Regions from separate parts of the Paraliobacillus zengyii genome, predicted to be linked through region 2. Evidence: riboswitches for the same ligand, from Rfam matches in the RefSeq annotation. Region 2 holds a riboswitch; each other region holds the start of a gene.
What was found. Region 2 has a riboswitch for thiamine pyrophosphate ahead of tenA (thiaminase II). Riboswitches for the same ligand answer to the same signal wherever they lie in the genome.
Positions count from the first base shown of each region.

Region 1: linked by a shared signal. The riboswitch ahead of thiT (energy-coupled thiamine transporter ThiT) and the one ahead of tenA (thiaminase II) in region 2 are both predicted to bind thiamine pyrophosphate.
Region 3: linked by a shared signal. The riboswitch ahead of DM447_RS05230 (ABC transporter substrate-binding protein) and the one ahead of tenA (thiaminase II) in region 2 are both predicted to bind thiamine pyrophosphate.

Region 1 is NZ_CP029797.1:2,974,357-2,979,178, forward strand. Features, by position in the region: gene DM447_RS14965 (YkvI family membrane protein) at 1-73, shown strand, start outside; gene DM447_RS14970 (TerC family protein) at 185-874, shown strand; gene thiT (energy-coupled thiamine transporter ThiT) at 915-1,478, opposite strand; TPP riboswitch at 1,543-1,643, opposite strand; gene DM447_RS14980 (SET domain-containing protein) at 1,836-2,231, shown strand; gene DM447_RS14985 (DUF3889 domain-containing protein) at 2,285-2,923, opposite strand; gene DM447_RS14990 (flavin-containing monooxygenase) at 3,062-4,492, opposite strand.
Region 2 is NZ_CP029797.1:1,942,346-1,947,167, reverse strand. Features, by position in the region: gene DM447_RS09800 (zinc-dependent alcohol dehydrogenase) at 1-634, shown strand, start outside; gene DM447_RS09795 (spore coat protein) at 680-1,243, opposite strand; gene DM447_RS09790 (DUF3231 family protein) at 1,460-1,972, shown strand; gene tenA (thiaminase II) at 2,151-2,825, opposite strand; TPP riboswitch at 2,912-3,020, opposite strand; gene cydC (thiol reductant ABC exporter subunit CydC) at 3,076-4,794, opposite strand; gene cydD (thiol reductant ABC exporter subunit CydD) at 4,791-4,822, opposite strand, start outside.
Region 3 is NZ_CP029797.1:1,049,012-1,053,833, reverse strand. Features, by position in the region: gene DM447_RS05245 (ABC transporter ATP-binding protein) at 1-436, opposite strand, end outside; gene DM447_RS05240 (ABC transporter permease) at 433-1,197, opposite strand; gene DM447_RS05235 (thiamine-binding protein) at 1,246-1,536, opposite strand; gene DM447_RS05230 (ABC transporter substrate-binding protein) at 1,555-2,535, opposite strand; TPP riboswitch at 2,632-2,743, opposite strand; gene DM447_RS05225 (DsbA family oxidoreductase) at 2,928-3,650, shown strand; gene DM447_RS05220 (thermonuclease family protein) at 3,741-4,427, shown strand; gene DM447_RS05215 (cation-transporting P-type ATPase) at 4,489-4,822, opposite strand, start outside.

The DNA of each region.
Region 1 (4,822 bases), 1.0 Mb from region 2:
TTATGGAGGTTTTCTATTTTTTGCGGGGTTAATTTATGTATGGATATTTAAAAGAGAACAATTAAAAGAATAAATACTTTAAAAAACTTCTACTTTTTTTGGTTTACTATTTCAAGTTTCTTCATAGAATTGGTTATGGACAACTTAGCTTATCCATCTTAAATTTCTGTAGGAGGAACAAAAAGTGGACTTTTTCCCATTACTATTCTCAATAACACCTGTTGCGACGATTGCATTATTAAAAATTATTGCAATTGACATTGTTCTTTCCGGTGATAATGCTGTTGTGATTGCAATGGCCACCAAGTCTTTACCAAAAAGACATCAAAATAGAGCAATACTTTTAGGCACGATTGGCGCTGTTCTGCTCCGAATATTTTTTGCAGTTATTATCATTTATTTAATGCAAATTCCTTTTGTAAATGTAATTGGTGGTTTATTACTTCTTTGGATAGCGTATAATTTACTTGTTGAAAAAGAAGAGGAAGCTACCATTACCTCACATACTGGTTTATTAAAAGCTGTTTCGACAATCATTGTTGCAGATGCGGTAATGAGTCTGGATAATGTTGTTGCTATTACAGGTGCGGCGCATGGGGATATTCGTATGATTATCATTGGGGTGATGGTTAGCATTCCTATTATGATATTCGGATCGAAACTAATCGTAAAAGTATTAGAAAAATATCGTTGGATAGCTTATATTGGTGCTGGTATTCTTGCGTGGACAGCCGGGGAAATGATTTTGACGGATCAAAAATTAATAGACTTACTTGATCTCTCTAATGGCTTATTTAACTATTTAATTGTTGGCTTCCTAACGCTAACTATTTTACTGCTTGGTTATATTAAAAGCGCAGCAGACAGCTATTAGTTTTAACTCCCCATTTATAAAACGGGGAGTTAAAACTAGTTTATTTTCGCTCAATTAATCTCGGAGTAGTTCCGATCAAAAGCACCAATAAGATCGCGCATAAAACAAAGGCACCCAACATGGTAATCCCGTTTGTAATCAATGAAAACAACACCACGTTCATATCATCAGGCGCGTATTCTCCCCAAAAAATAAATCCAGCAACAAAGTGCCAAAAGTAACGTGCAACAGAACCAACAAGTGTCGCGGTAATAACCCAAAATAACACTTTTTTCTTTTTCCCCATCTTCAGGTTCGATTGAATGACTTTATAAAATAGACCTGCAAAACCAATAAAAGCAAAGGCAATAAAATATTCAATAAATGCCTGAAGTGGAGTTAGAATATAGGCATCACCCAAGATAACTTGTAAAATACCCCAGATAAAGCCAGAAATTAAACTAACCCTAATCCCCCATCGAAACGCTAAAATTAAAATTGGAACCATAGCAAAAGAAATTGAAATCGATGGAGAAAGCCGAATCGACGGAAGTAAATCAAAAACAAACGCCAATGATGCAAAAAAGGACGCCTCAATCAACATAATTAAACTTAATTTTTTCATAAAAAAAACTCCCCTTTTTTAAACAAAAAACCTCAAGGGAGAACAGATATGTAAACGCAAATCTACATATCACGATCCACATTCCTGCGCTAGCATTAACTAACAGGTTCGAAGGGTTAGAACAACGTGTTCACTCTCAGCATTTTAGCTCCCCTTGTGGTTTTGCTTATTTGATTTTCGGGTTCATCATATCATAAGATAATGAATTTGTCATACAAAATTTAGGATGTTTTTTTAAAAAGGCCATAAATCTATTAACTTTTATAAATTTCAAGTACAACCAGTTGCGTTCGCTAATAGCAACTGTCAAAATAGAGTACATATGAATAAAATAAAAGGAAATCGCAGGTGACCTAAATGATTGAGATAAAGACATCTACATTAAGCGACGGGGAATTCAATCGAGGCGTATTCGCTACACGCGACATAAAAAAAGGAGAAACAGTACATATTGCACCTGTTATTCCTTATCCAAACAAGGAGCACGAACACATAGAACAAACAGTACTGGATGATTACGTATTTGAATATGGTAAAAATCATACCGCGGTTGTTTTAGGATATGGCATGTTGTTTAATCATTCCTATACTCCAAATACCGATTACGATATAAACTTTCCAGATCATACCTTTGTATTTTTTGCTCACACAGATATAAAAGCTGGTGAAGAATTGCTAATTAACTATAATGGTGATGTTAATAACAATGACCCCTTATGGTTCAACATGAATTTTGATGAATTGAATAAATGATTAAAAAATTGAAAGCTCAATCCGCATTATACGTGGATTGGGCTTTTTCAATCTTATATTTCTTTAATATCAAAGGATTCAACACGATTAGTGTTTGAATTATAAATTACCGTGCCTTGGATTTTAACTCTTTCTTGAGGTGATTGTAAAATATAGTGATAGATTTCCTTTGTTTGATTTGGTGCTGGATTTGTTTTCTTAACAAAATTATATTCTGTTATATTATAATTCGGATAAGCTACCTCAGTAACTTCCAATAAATATTTTCCCCATTCTGCTTCCTCTACTTCTGGTGAAGATTCAAATTCAATATTTATTACGCCAACCGCTGGATCTGCACCTAATGCTTCAAATGCCTTTCGGTGTAGGTTAATTTTATCAGCTGGGAATCCAGGTACTTTATCAACAATTGTCACAATAACTTCTCTTAAAGTTTGGGAGAAAAGCTCACGTATCTTTAACGTTTGCCCACATTGATAAGGCGAATTCACACCTACAGCTGCTGTCATATATTCATTATGAGACCAAGGCATACCACATTGCGTAACACGTCCTCCTTCTGTCCATGTTGCTTGGCCTCTTGTGAATGGTTGCCGCCCCCAGTAATTTAATTGTTGTGGATATGGATGTAAATATGGAGACTCTCTATAAAACTGATTTAACGATTGATATTGATTATAATATGGATACATCATTTACCTCCTAGTTTTAGACTAGGATAGTTTATGTTTTATACAGGCGTATTTGTGATTAATTCAGAGACATTCAGTATATTCTCGTAATCAAAAAAAAGCCCCATCCACCTTTCATCTGGATAGGACCTAAAGATATTAATGAGATTGATTACTTGTTTCCAGCCATTCTCCTACAAATTCTTCTTCATCATAGTCAAAGAAATTCTTCATAATGTCTTCGCGATCATCAAGAAAAAGTTGATTAGAAATTTCTTCTACTAGATTAGGTATACCAAAACGCATCCCTGAAAGTGCGGAAGCTGAGATCCCACAACTTATTAATGCGGAATAATTAAAAGCAAATAATCCATGTAAACGTTTCTTCCCTTTTTCATCTCGGCTTATAAAGGCAAAGCCAGGGCTTAGGTATGGATGCGCGTCTAACACAGGATTTGCGACTTCATCTGGTGCATCATAAAAATCGCCCCAGCGGGCAATATGGTTTTCTACAAGTTTCAACTCTGGTCGTAAAGCTGGATCGGTTAAAAGACCGGTACTTATAATAAGAAAATCAAAATAGTATTCACCCTGAGGCGTTTTAACTAATGCACCTTCATCCTTCTGCTCTACACTTAACCACGGTGCACCTAAGTGTAGATTAAAACCTGGCCAGGATGTTGCACGACTAAATGTATCATTTGTTGGTGGTTGATTATGCTTAAAGAAATGAGAGATAGCAGCATATTTATCTGCATCAGACAAGGCTGGGAAACGTTCAATTAATCCAGAAGCCTCCATTTGTCGAATTGGATTTATACGTGGCATCTTTTTTCGACGGACAAATACATGTGCTTGATCAACACCTTCTGTTAATGCAAAATTAGCATTATCAAAAGCAGATGCTCCACCACCTAAGACAGCAACCTTCTTGCCTCTTAGTTTTTTAAAATCAATTGGTTTCGATGTGTGTGCATAAAGATGACTCGGCAAATTATCTGAAATCATTGGCGGAACATACCACTGGCCACCACCTTGAATCCCAGTAGCTAGAACTACTTTACGTGCAAGTATTGTATCTGAGGGTGCTCCACTACCTTCAATATGTAGTCGATGTAAGCCTTCTTCTACTGGCTCTATAAGATTTAACTTCACTTTATTTATAACAGGTAAATTCAAAACTGTACGATACCAACGAAGATAATTCATCCAATCACCGCGCGGAATCTTATCAATTGCTTCCCATTCTTCTGGTCCAAATTGTGCTTCCCACCAAGAACGGAATGTTAAAGATGGAATACCCAAATCAATTGAAGTTAACTGTTTAGGGGTACGCAACGTAACCATTCGAGCATACGTTTCCCAAGGTCCTTCCAATCCATCAGGGTTTTCATCAATGACTAAAATATTCGATACTCTCTCACGAAGAATTCCAAAAGCTGCGGCTAAACCACTTTGGCCACCTCCAACAATTATCGCATCATAGACATGACCTTCTTTATGGTCAAGTGGGCGTACCCAGTCAGAACCACCAAACGCAAGATAGGAAAGGTCGGTTTTCACTCGTTTGTTTAATTCTTCTAAACTCATGATTTTCATTCCTCTCTTCGGTTTCTATATCTAAAAACTCACTTTTAACGTGAAGAAGATTAACATTATTTGTGATTATAATACTATTTTAACATTTCTGATAACTTTATCGTATGTATACTATATCTAAATTTCCTTTTGTAAATTGTTTAAAGTTACTAGCTCCATTTTCTCATTAAATAAACTTGCTAATCGTTGACTGTTTTAGTTTGTATTATAGCTGTTATATTGCATTAAGCTTTTAAAAATGATTTATTACTAAATAAGCATAGACTCTGTCGTAACGTGCTGTTACATTTCGCTCTAAAAATACACTACGCTTTCCGCGGG
Region 2 (4,822 bases):
TTGGAGTGTAGAAAATGCAGGCGTTAAAGCTGGAGATACAGTGATTGTTTTGGGCTCCGGTCCTATTGGATTAATGACACAGCAATTCGCATGGCAAAAAGGTGCGGAAAGGGTAATTGCTGTAGATTATATCGATAATCGTTTGCAGTATTCTAAAAATGTAAACAAGACAGAGATATTCGACTTTTCGAAACATGATGATATGGGTGAAGTTTTAAAAGACGTAACAAATGGTGGTGCTGACGTTGTCATTGATTGTGTCGGTATGGATGGTAAAAAGTCCCCTTTAGAGTTTGTTGAACAAAAACTTAAATTGCAAGGTGGAACAATGGGACCAATTCAGATTGCCACGAAAGCTGTTAAGAAATGTGGAACGTATCAAATTACTGGTGTGTATGGAGGTAATTATAATTTATTTCCTTTAGGCGCCTTCTTTTCTAGAAATATAAATATTAAGACGGGCCAAGCACATGCTAGGTCTTTCATGGAACCAATTTATAATCAAATAGTGAATGGTGAAATAGACCCAACAAAGATCATTACACATACACTACCTCTAGATGAAGCATCACATGGTTATAACATATTTAATAAAAAAGAAGACAATTGTATTAAAGTAATACTCAAACCATAATACAAAAAAGAACTCTAGTCACAGAGTTCTTTTTTATATTATTATCTATTGATACATTTGATCACTTGAACCTGCAATCGGGTTTTGACCATCGTATTTCATCATCATTGCTTGAATTTTCTGTTGATCTTCAGGCACCATCTGGTACATCGCGCCGATTTTTGTAGTCATAGCTTGATCAGCTGGTTCTAATGGATAATATCCCTTACTAACCATGTATTGCCATGCTTCATATGCATGTGAACAACTCATCATAAAGGCTGTTTGTAAAAAAGAACGAATTTCTGGATTAGCACTTTCCATTGCAGACCAGGCATATTCACGGCCAGCTCTTTTTAACGTTAATAAATAGTTCGTTGCCATCTCTCTATCATTCATATCTGTAACAGTCACTCTAGGTTGTACAGGTGGATAGGCATTCATATTTGACTGTGTATAATCGGATAGTATTTTACCATCTTCTTTAAATAATGGCAGTTCTGTTGTTGCACCTTCTACCTTGTTTAAAAATTCCACTTTCATATTATAATCTCTTACATGAAACGGGAAATGACGCTCTAATAATTGTTTGAGTTCCTGATCTTGAACATGATCTAACATGTACGCCATAGAAGTCACAGAGTTCACACAACTCATTGTTAATTCATTTAAATCTTGTAATTAGTGTGCAGCTAATTTCATTTTTTCTCCTCCTTTTCGGCTATAGTTTTGCTCAAAAAGTCTTATCTATACCAATTTAAAATTATTATTTACAATGTTTCTGGAATAAGTTTTGCCTTGATGAAAAGACTATCTATGTAAGACTTAACAAAGGAGTGTTTAGAAATGGGTGTACTATCAGGTAATCCAAAGAAACAACCACTTCATTATGGTGAAGTTTTTAGCATGTGGTCCTTTCTAGCAGCTGCTAAAGGTAACTATGCGACGTATCAAACATTTATTAACCATACAGGTGATAAAGAATTAAAAAATTTATTAGAAGATTTAAACCGAGGAATGAAACAGGAAATGGAAAGTGTGGAAGAGATTCTTAAAGTTAATGGAATAGCTTTGCCTCCTTCTCCTCCAGAACGTTCCCTCGCAGACATTGAAGATATTCCATCTGGTGCGAAGTTCAGTGATCAAGAAATTAGTGCTGTAGTTTCTGCAAACATTGCAGCAGGTTTAATAGCTTGTAGTACAATAATTGGACAGTCACTTCGCGAAGATATTGCCATGCTTTTTGGCCAGTTCCATATGAATAAAGCGCAAGCTGGAGCAAAAGCACTTCGATTAAATAAAGACAAAGGATGGATTATACTCCCTCCAATGCAAGCAAAGATTCCAAATAAAGAGTAGTAAAAAAAGCACTAGATTATTTCTAGTGCTTTTTTCTTGCTACTTTGTAATTCGAATTGGGTTTAACACACAAGGAGGAGGGAAAGCAGATCACCTTAAGTCTTAATTTCTAACACTTCCGCCGAATCACAGATCGTTTCCGTCGGATTAACACCTACTCCATTCGAGTCAAGCAGGATTATCCCATCTCTTCTAATGGCCATTTTTCTAATTTATAAGCCATATCCCAAAATAAATATTCATATTGACTGCTAAGTAAGAAGTGTTCTTTCATACGTTCTCGATCAGAGGCTGTTACAGTTTCAGCTAGTTGATCAAGTCTATCAATTTGTTCCTCTACTAATGCTCTGAACCAATCCGATCCGTATGCTTTAATCCATTCTTGATAAATTGGTTCATCTGGTGTTTTATTTTTTAACTGTTCTCCAACTTCATAATAAACCCAGTAGCAAGGTAATATTGCGGCAATCACATCACCTAGATGACCATGATAAGCAGCTCGATACATATGTGAACTATAAGCGTAAGAGGTAGGAGCAGGTTTAAATGCTCTTTGTTCTGCTTCAGTAATAGATAATAGCTTAGAAAAAGTACGATGTAATTCTAATTCTGCTTGATAAGTTCCTTGTGCATGTGCCGCCATACTACTGGTTGTTTCTAAATCTTCCGCCTTTGCAGCACCTATTGCCTGGACACGAGCAAATTGTGCTAAATAATAAGAGTCCTGCATGACATAATAGCGAAAGTTCTCTAAAGGTAATGTGCCATTACCAATCCCCTTAACAAAAGGATGATTAAAACTAGCTTGCCAAACTGGATCTGCCTCTTTCCGAATGTATTGTGAAAATTTCATCTCAACTTCCTCCCTATCTGCATAAAAAAACCACCTTCCTTGATTAAAAGAAAGTGGTGGCATGATAAAGTAAAAGAACCAAAGGACTTTATTCCCATCCACTTCCCTCCGCTAGTTTAAACTAGATCAGGTTCTAAGAGTCTTGAAGTAACACTTCAATCTCAGTCTTTTATAAAGACTCCTCTAGTGGTTTTTCTTGCTATTTTATTCTGTCTATAGAATAAAATCTAGGAAGAAGATGTCAATACTCTTAAAGTAAACTTTCTTCCAGTGTCTTCATTTGATAAAAATAACCATTCTTTTTCATTAAATTCGTATAAGATCCCGATTCAATAATCTCACCATGATCCATGACTATAATTTGATCCATCTTTTCTAATCCTTTTAAACGGTGACTAACTAACAATAATGTATCTGTTTGTGCTTGTTCAAAAAGTTGTTTATATATTTTTTCTTCTGTTTTAGCATCAAGTGATGACGTTGGCTCATCTAAAATCCAAATATGACCGTTTTTCAAGATTGCTCTAGCAATTGCTAGACGTTGTTTTTCACCGCCAGAAAGATTCTCACCGTTTTCTAATACATGGTCATCGAGTGAAAAGTTTTCAAGTTGCACATTCATTAATGCTTCATGTAATACAATGTCATCTAAATCAGAATCTGCGAGTAATAAGTTTTCACGGATTGTTCCATAAAAGAAATGATTTTCTTGTAGCACGACTTTTGACTGTTCCCACAATGCATTTCCTGAAACAGTTGAAATATCGTGGTGATCCCAATAAATTTTACCTGCTTGTACTTGCTGTAGTTTCAAAACTAACTGTAGTAAGGTTGATTTTCCTGAACCACTTGCTCCAACAATCGCTGTTTTCGAACCTGCAGGAATCTCTAAACTAAGTGATGGAATGGTTGTGCGCCAATCCCCCCTATACGTGAAGGTAATATTTTTAAATCCAATCATTGGTGGTTTATTAGTGATTTGTTCAACGTTAGTTTCGACTTCGCTAACTTGAATATCTGGATCCTCCACTACCTCATACAAACGGCTGGATGCATCGCGGCTTTCTTGCATATAAATTGGGAAAACAGCCATTGGAGCAGCAGGTTCAAAAACGGTTAGTGAGATCATAACAAGCATAGCTAAAAATATCCCTTCTAACCTACCATCTACAACCAAATAAGCTCCGACTGCAAGTACGAACCAGCTTACGATAAAGGTTATAAAACCATTAAACGATTGACTATAGACTTTATTAATATTTTCACGTTTTTGTTTTTCAATATAACTTTCTGATTGCATAGTTATTTGTTCTTGTTTTTTTTCTAATTGTTGAAATATCTTTAAATCTCGAAAACCATACATCAATTCAGTAATTTCCGTTGAAAGATCTCCACGTTCTTGTCTGACTTTACCATTAATTCTTACTTGTCGTAACGAAAAAAAAGCTGGGATAACAAATACCGTTAGTAAGAAACCAACTAATAAAATAAGCGCGATTTCAATGGAATAAAAGCTACTAAATAAGATTGTTGTTACAAAAACGAGTAATAACACAATTGGTGGATAAAAAACACGTAAAAAGAAATTCTGTAAACTCTCCACATCTCCTACTACTCGACCAAGTATGTCTCCACTTCTATACTTATGAAAAATTTGTGGAACAAGAGGTTCTAACTTTTCAAAAAAAGTAACACGTAAATTACTTAAGATAGTAAAAGTTGCCCTGTGAGAATAAATACGTTCGCCATATTTTGAACTAGCTTTAATAAACCCAAGTAATTTAACTGTAGAAGTAAGCATAATTAATGCATAGAATGGAGGCATTAAAGCTGCTTTGGAAATAAGATAGCCACTAGCAGCAAATAGTCCAACGCTACTAATACCAGCAATAAAACCAAATAAAATAGCAAACAAAATATCCCTTTTCTCAATCAACATAAGTTTTATGACTTTAAAAAGAGCGCTCATGCTTCTTCTCCCCCCTGTTGAATCGTCA
Region 3 (4,822 bases), 890 kb from region 2:
GTGGACTTAACAATGCACGAACGAAAGCAACGCGTTGACGCATCCCTCCTGATAACGCATATGGATATGTATCTTCATAACCAGACAGTCCAGCTTTAGCTAACATAGATCGTGCTTTTTGATAATCAGGTTTACCTTGAATCTCTGCACCTAAAACAACATTTTCTAAAATCGTTCGCCATGGAAATAGCGACGGACTTTGTGGTGTATAACTGATTGCTCCGCGTTTACCAGTAATCTTATTTCCATCAAGGTAAAAGTCACCAGTGTCAGGTGTGTACATGCCACCTATCAAATGAAATAGTGTGCTTTTTCCACTTCCAGACGGACCTAGTAAAGAAACGAATTCACCATCTTTGACTGAAAAAGATAGATCAGCTAGCACTTCTTGATCTACAAATGACTTTCCGATTTGTTTAACGACAAGTTCGCTCAATTGTTTTCCTCCTTCACACGTCCTTTAATAAATATCTTTTCTAAGCCAACAATAATTCCAAAGAAGAGCATGCATAAGAGCATAATAAAGAAAATAGCAACAAAAACACGATCCGTTCGAAAAGAGGACTGAGCTAATGTCATATAGACGCCAATTCCCTGATTTGCTCCAAGCCATTCGGAAATAACTGCGCCCATTACACTATAGGTTGCAGCGATTTTTAAGCCCGAAAAAACTGATGGTAGCGCATGTGGTAATTCTAGTTTCGTGAAGATCTGCCGTTTGGATGCACCGGCCATCTGCATGTAATGCAACAATTCGTGACTTGTTTGGCGAAAACCATCTAATGTCGAAACCGCGATTGGAAAGAAACAAACGAGTGTAATGACAATAAGTTTAGGCATTACCCCAAATCCAAACCAAATAACGAGCAGTGGTGCAAGTACGATAATCGGAATGTTTTGTGATAAAATCAATAACGGATAAAATGCTTTTTTAAACGTTGGTAATATATGCAAACTAATCGCCACCATAAGTCCCACTGATACGCCAATGGCAAATCCAATTACTGATAATTTCGTTGTAGAGATAAGGTGATGCTGATAGCCACTCCAACCCGCGATTCCTTCTTGAACAATTACAGTTGGTGCCGGTAATAGCCATGCTGGGATATCAAAAAGGTGACTAATCGTTTCCCATAATACGATAAGAACAGCAATGACGATAATTGGACTGATCGTTTTTGTTGTAAATTTTTTCATATTAGAAAGGCGACGTCAAAACTGACACCGCCATCCCTCCCTTTTTTCTTAACGATATTTCTCTGTTAACACATCCATTGATGCCCCTTCAGGCTTATAATAGACTTTCACTTGGGAAATAATACTCGGACAACCAAGAGCGACCATTTCTTCATTCATTTTTTCTATAATTTGAAATAGCTCCGTTAATTCACCTTCCATTGTCGTTTCGAGTGGATTAACTTGGTACCTCACACCAGATGCTTCGATTACTGCGATTGCTGCGTCAACATATGGAATGACATCTTCGCCATTTTTTGTTTTTGGGATAATTTGAATACTTACAAGTGCATTAGCAATTTTTCGAGAGCCTCCCTTTTAATCTTCAGGTAAAAATTCATTCGTAAATGCATCATTCGCATTAAGTTCTGTCTCTAATAAATCATTTTCGTACATCCAATCTGCGTAATTTTCCCACACTTCAACATCTTGGACACCCCATTTAGCTGCGTCATCCTGATATTTTGGTGATAACCATGCTTGACTAGCCTTCACAAGTTCTGGGTCTAAATCAGGTACAGCTTCAATTAAAATATCTGCCGCTTCTTCTGGATTATCTATTGCATAATTATACCCTTTTGCTACAGCCGCTAAGAACTTTTCAACTGTTTCTGGATTCTCATCGATCATCATTTCATTCGTTGTAATGACTGGTGTGTAGTAATCTAATTTCTCTGAGTAATCAGTTAGATACTGCATGTTTAGATCAACACCACGAAGCTCAGCCTCAACACCTGTCCACCCATAATATATCCAAGCAAAATCAATATCACGTTCTACCGCCGTGAAGAAATCAGTATTTCCCATATTGATTATGTTCACATCTTCCACACTAGCGTCTTCTTGTTTCATTAGTGAGTCAATTACTGCTGCCTCAACTGGTGCTCCCCAACCACCATACGTTTTACCGGCATAATCTGCAGGTGATGTAATTTCTTTATCTACTGGAGAAGCAAATCCTGAAGTATTATGCTGAATAACTGCTGCAATAGATACAATCGGTATATCTTGTGTCCGAGCCTCTGTAATTGTTTCCTGTGCACTAATTCCAAAATCAGCTTTTTCCGCTGCTACAACTTGATCTGCACCAGATTCACTTGGCAATGTAATTTCTACATCTAAGCCTTCTTCTTCAAAAAAACCTTCAGCTTGCGCAACATAAAGCCCGGTATGATTTGTATTTGGTGTCCAGTCTAGCACCATCGTTACTTTCTCCAATTCTTGACTAGCTTGTTCGTCATTTGCACACCCTGTAATAATAAATCCAAGTGTAACCAATAAAAATAATACTTTCTTCATCTTAAAATCCCCCTTTTATTTGTGGAGGAACATATCCTTTTTCACGAAAAAAAATACGCTTAGGCATTAGCCTGGGCGCATATATAGTCACTTCTATTCGTGTTCATATATGTTCCCTACGCTGGTCTCAGCCAGATCAGGTTCCAAGGGTCAGTATCTATAACGGATACGATCTCAACCAGCCAAACTGGTCCCCCTACATTGAAACGTGCTATTTAATTAATTACACTACCAACTTTGCCATAGATTCGACTAATATTCAAGTACTATTTCATCATCATTAGTCATTTTTCTTTACTATTCAGTCTATACATAAGCAAATGATTTCATCTTTTCTACTTATTATGGCACAATAAACATGCAAAGATTAATTAAATAACTGAGGTGTTCTAATGAAAATAGATGTATGGTCTGATTTTGTTTGTCCGTTTTGCTATATTGGGAAACGTCGCCTAGAACAAGCGCTCGAACAATTCCCGCAAAAAGATAGTGTTGAAATAGAATTTAAAAGCTTTGAATTAGATCCAAATGCAGCAGTATATGCAGGTAAGAGCATTCATGAAGCAATTGCTGATAAGTATGGGATGCCAATCGAACAAGCGAAAGAGACAAACGCTGGACTTGGTCAGCAAGCTGAAAGTGTTGGTTTGACATTCCATTTCGAAACAATGAAACCGACTAATACGTTTAACGCGCATCGCTTAGCAAAATATGCCAAAAGTATTGGTAAAGAAGCAATCTTGACAGAGAAACTATTGTATGGTTATTTTACCGATTCTGTTAATCTAAGTGAAACAGATGCATTAGTTAAGATTGCAGAAGATGCTGGGCTAGAGAAAACAAAAGCAATAGAAGTTCTTCAAGATGAAACAGCTTTTGCTAATGACGTACGAGCTGACGAATCATTGGCACAACAATACGGTGTGACTGGTGTACCGTTTTTTGTAATTAACGATAAATATGCAATTTCTGGTGCTCAACCAGTAGAAACATTTAAAGATGCCTTAAATACAGTTTGGGAAGAAGAAAATCCAAAGCCAAAATTTACGGATCTTTCAACTTCTAAAACAGAATTTTGTACTGATGATTCATGTGGCATTCCCGAAGAAAAATAATACGTGAAGGTTTCCGAAAAATCGGAAGCCTTCTTTTTTTATCTATGCTAAAATGAATGTTGCTAAAAACAAGGAGGACATCATAGAATAATGGCAACTTTATTACAGAAAAAACTAGGCTTATTACTAATCATATTAACCTTATTAACTGGCTGTGGTCTTCAAACTGATCTAAACAGGGAAACACAAACAGATTCGGATCTTCCTTCCGCAACTGTGGATCGTGTTGTCGACGGCGATACGGTCCATATTATCTTGGATGGTGAAGAGGAAAGTGTTCGACTTTTACTAGTTGATACACCTGAGACAAAACATCCTAACCTGCCAGTCCAACCCTACGGAGAACAAGCGAGTCAGTTTGCTAAAGAAAAATTGACAGAAGGCACTCAAATTCAGCTCGAATATGATGGTCCAAAGCGAGATAAGTATGACCGACTGTTAGCATATATATGGATAGACGGTGAACTTTTTAATGAAATGTTGTTGGAAGAGGGATTCGCACGTTACGCCTATGAATATGATCCGCCTTACACACATTCCGACCAACTAAAGGAAGCCGAAACTAAAGCAAAAGCAGCTGATCTTAACATCTGGAGTGAGGATGGTTATGTAACTGAAGATGGTTTTACAACAGTCGATATAGATGAAACAAGCTCAGATGTTTACTATCAAAATTGTACGGCAGTAGCTGAAGCAAATGCTAGTCCTATTTCAGAAGGAGATCCTGGTTATGGTACACATTTAGACCGAGATGGCGATGGTATTGGTTGTGAATGACATAAAAAATAGTAAAACACTGTATCTTCAATGGAGATACAGTGCTTTTTCATGAAAACTCTTAGGCTTTATTGCCATTAAAAAATGTTCGTTTCAAATACTTCTCTATTTCTACTATTATAAATACACTTAATCCGACTCCAATCGGAATTAACCAGAGTCCAATATCTAGTGCTGCTGTGGCAAAAATAGTTTGCATAAATGGTAAATACGTAATCGCAAGCTGAAGTAGAATTAAAATCGCACAAACAATAAATGCAATTTTATTCGTGAAAAAGCTTTTGTTTAGCGCAAATCCATGTTCGTTTCTAACATTAAATAAGTAAAACATTTTACCAAATACAACAATATTTAATGTCACTGTATTAGCTACTGCATGTGCATAACCATTATCT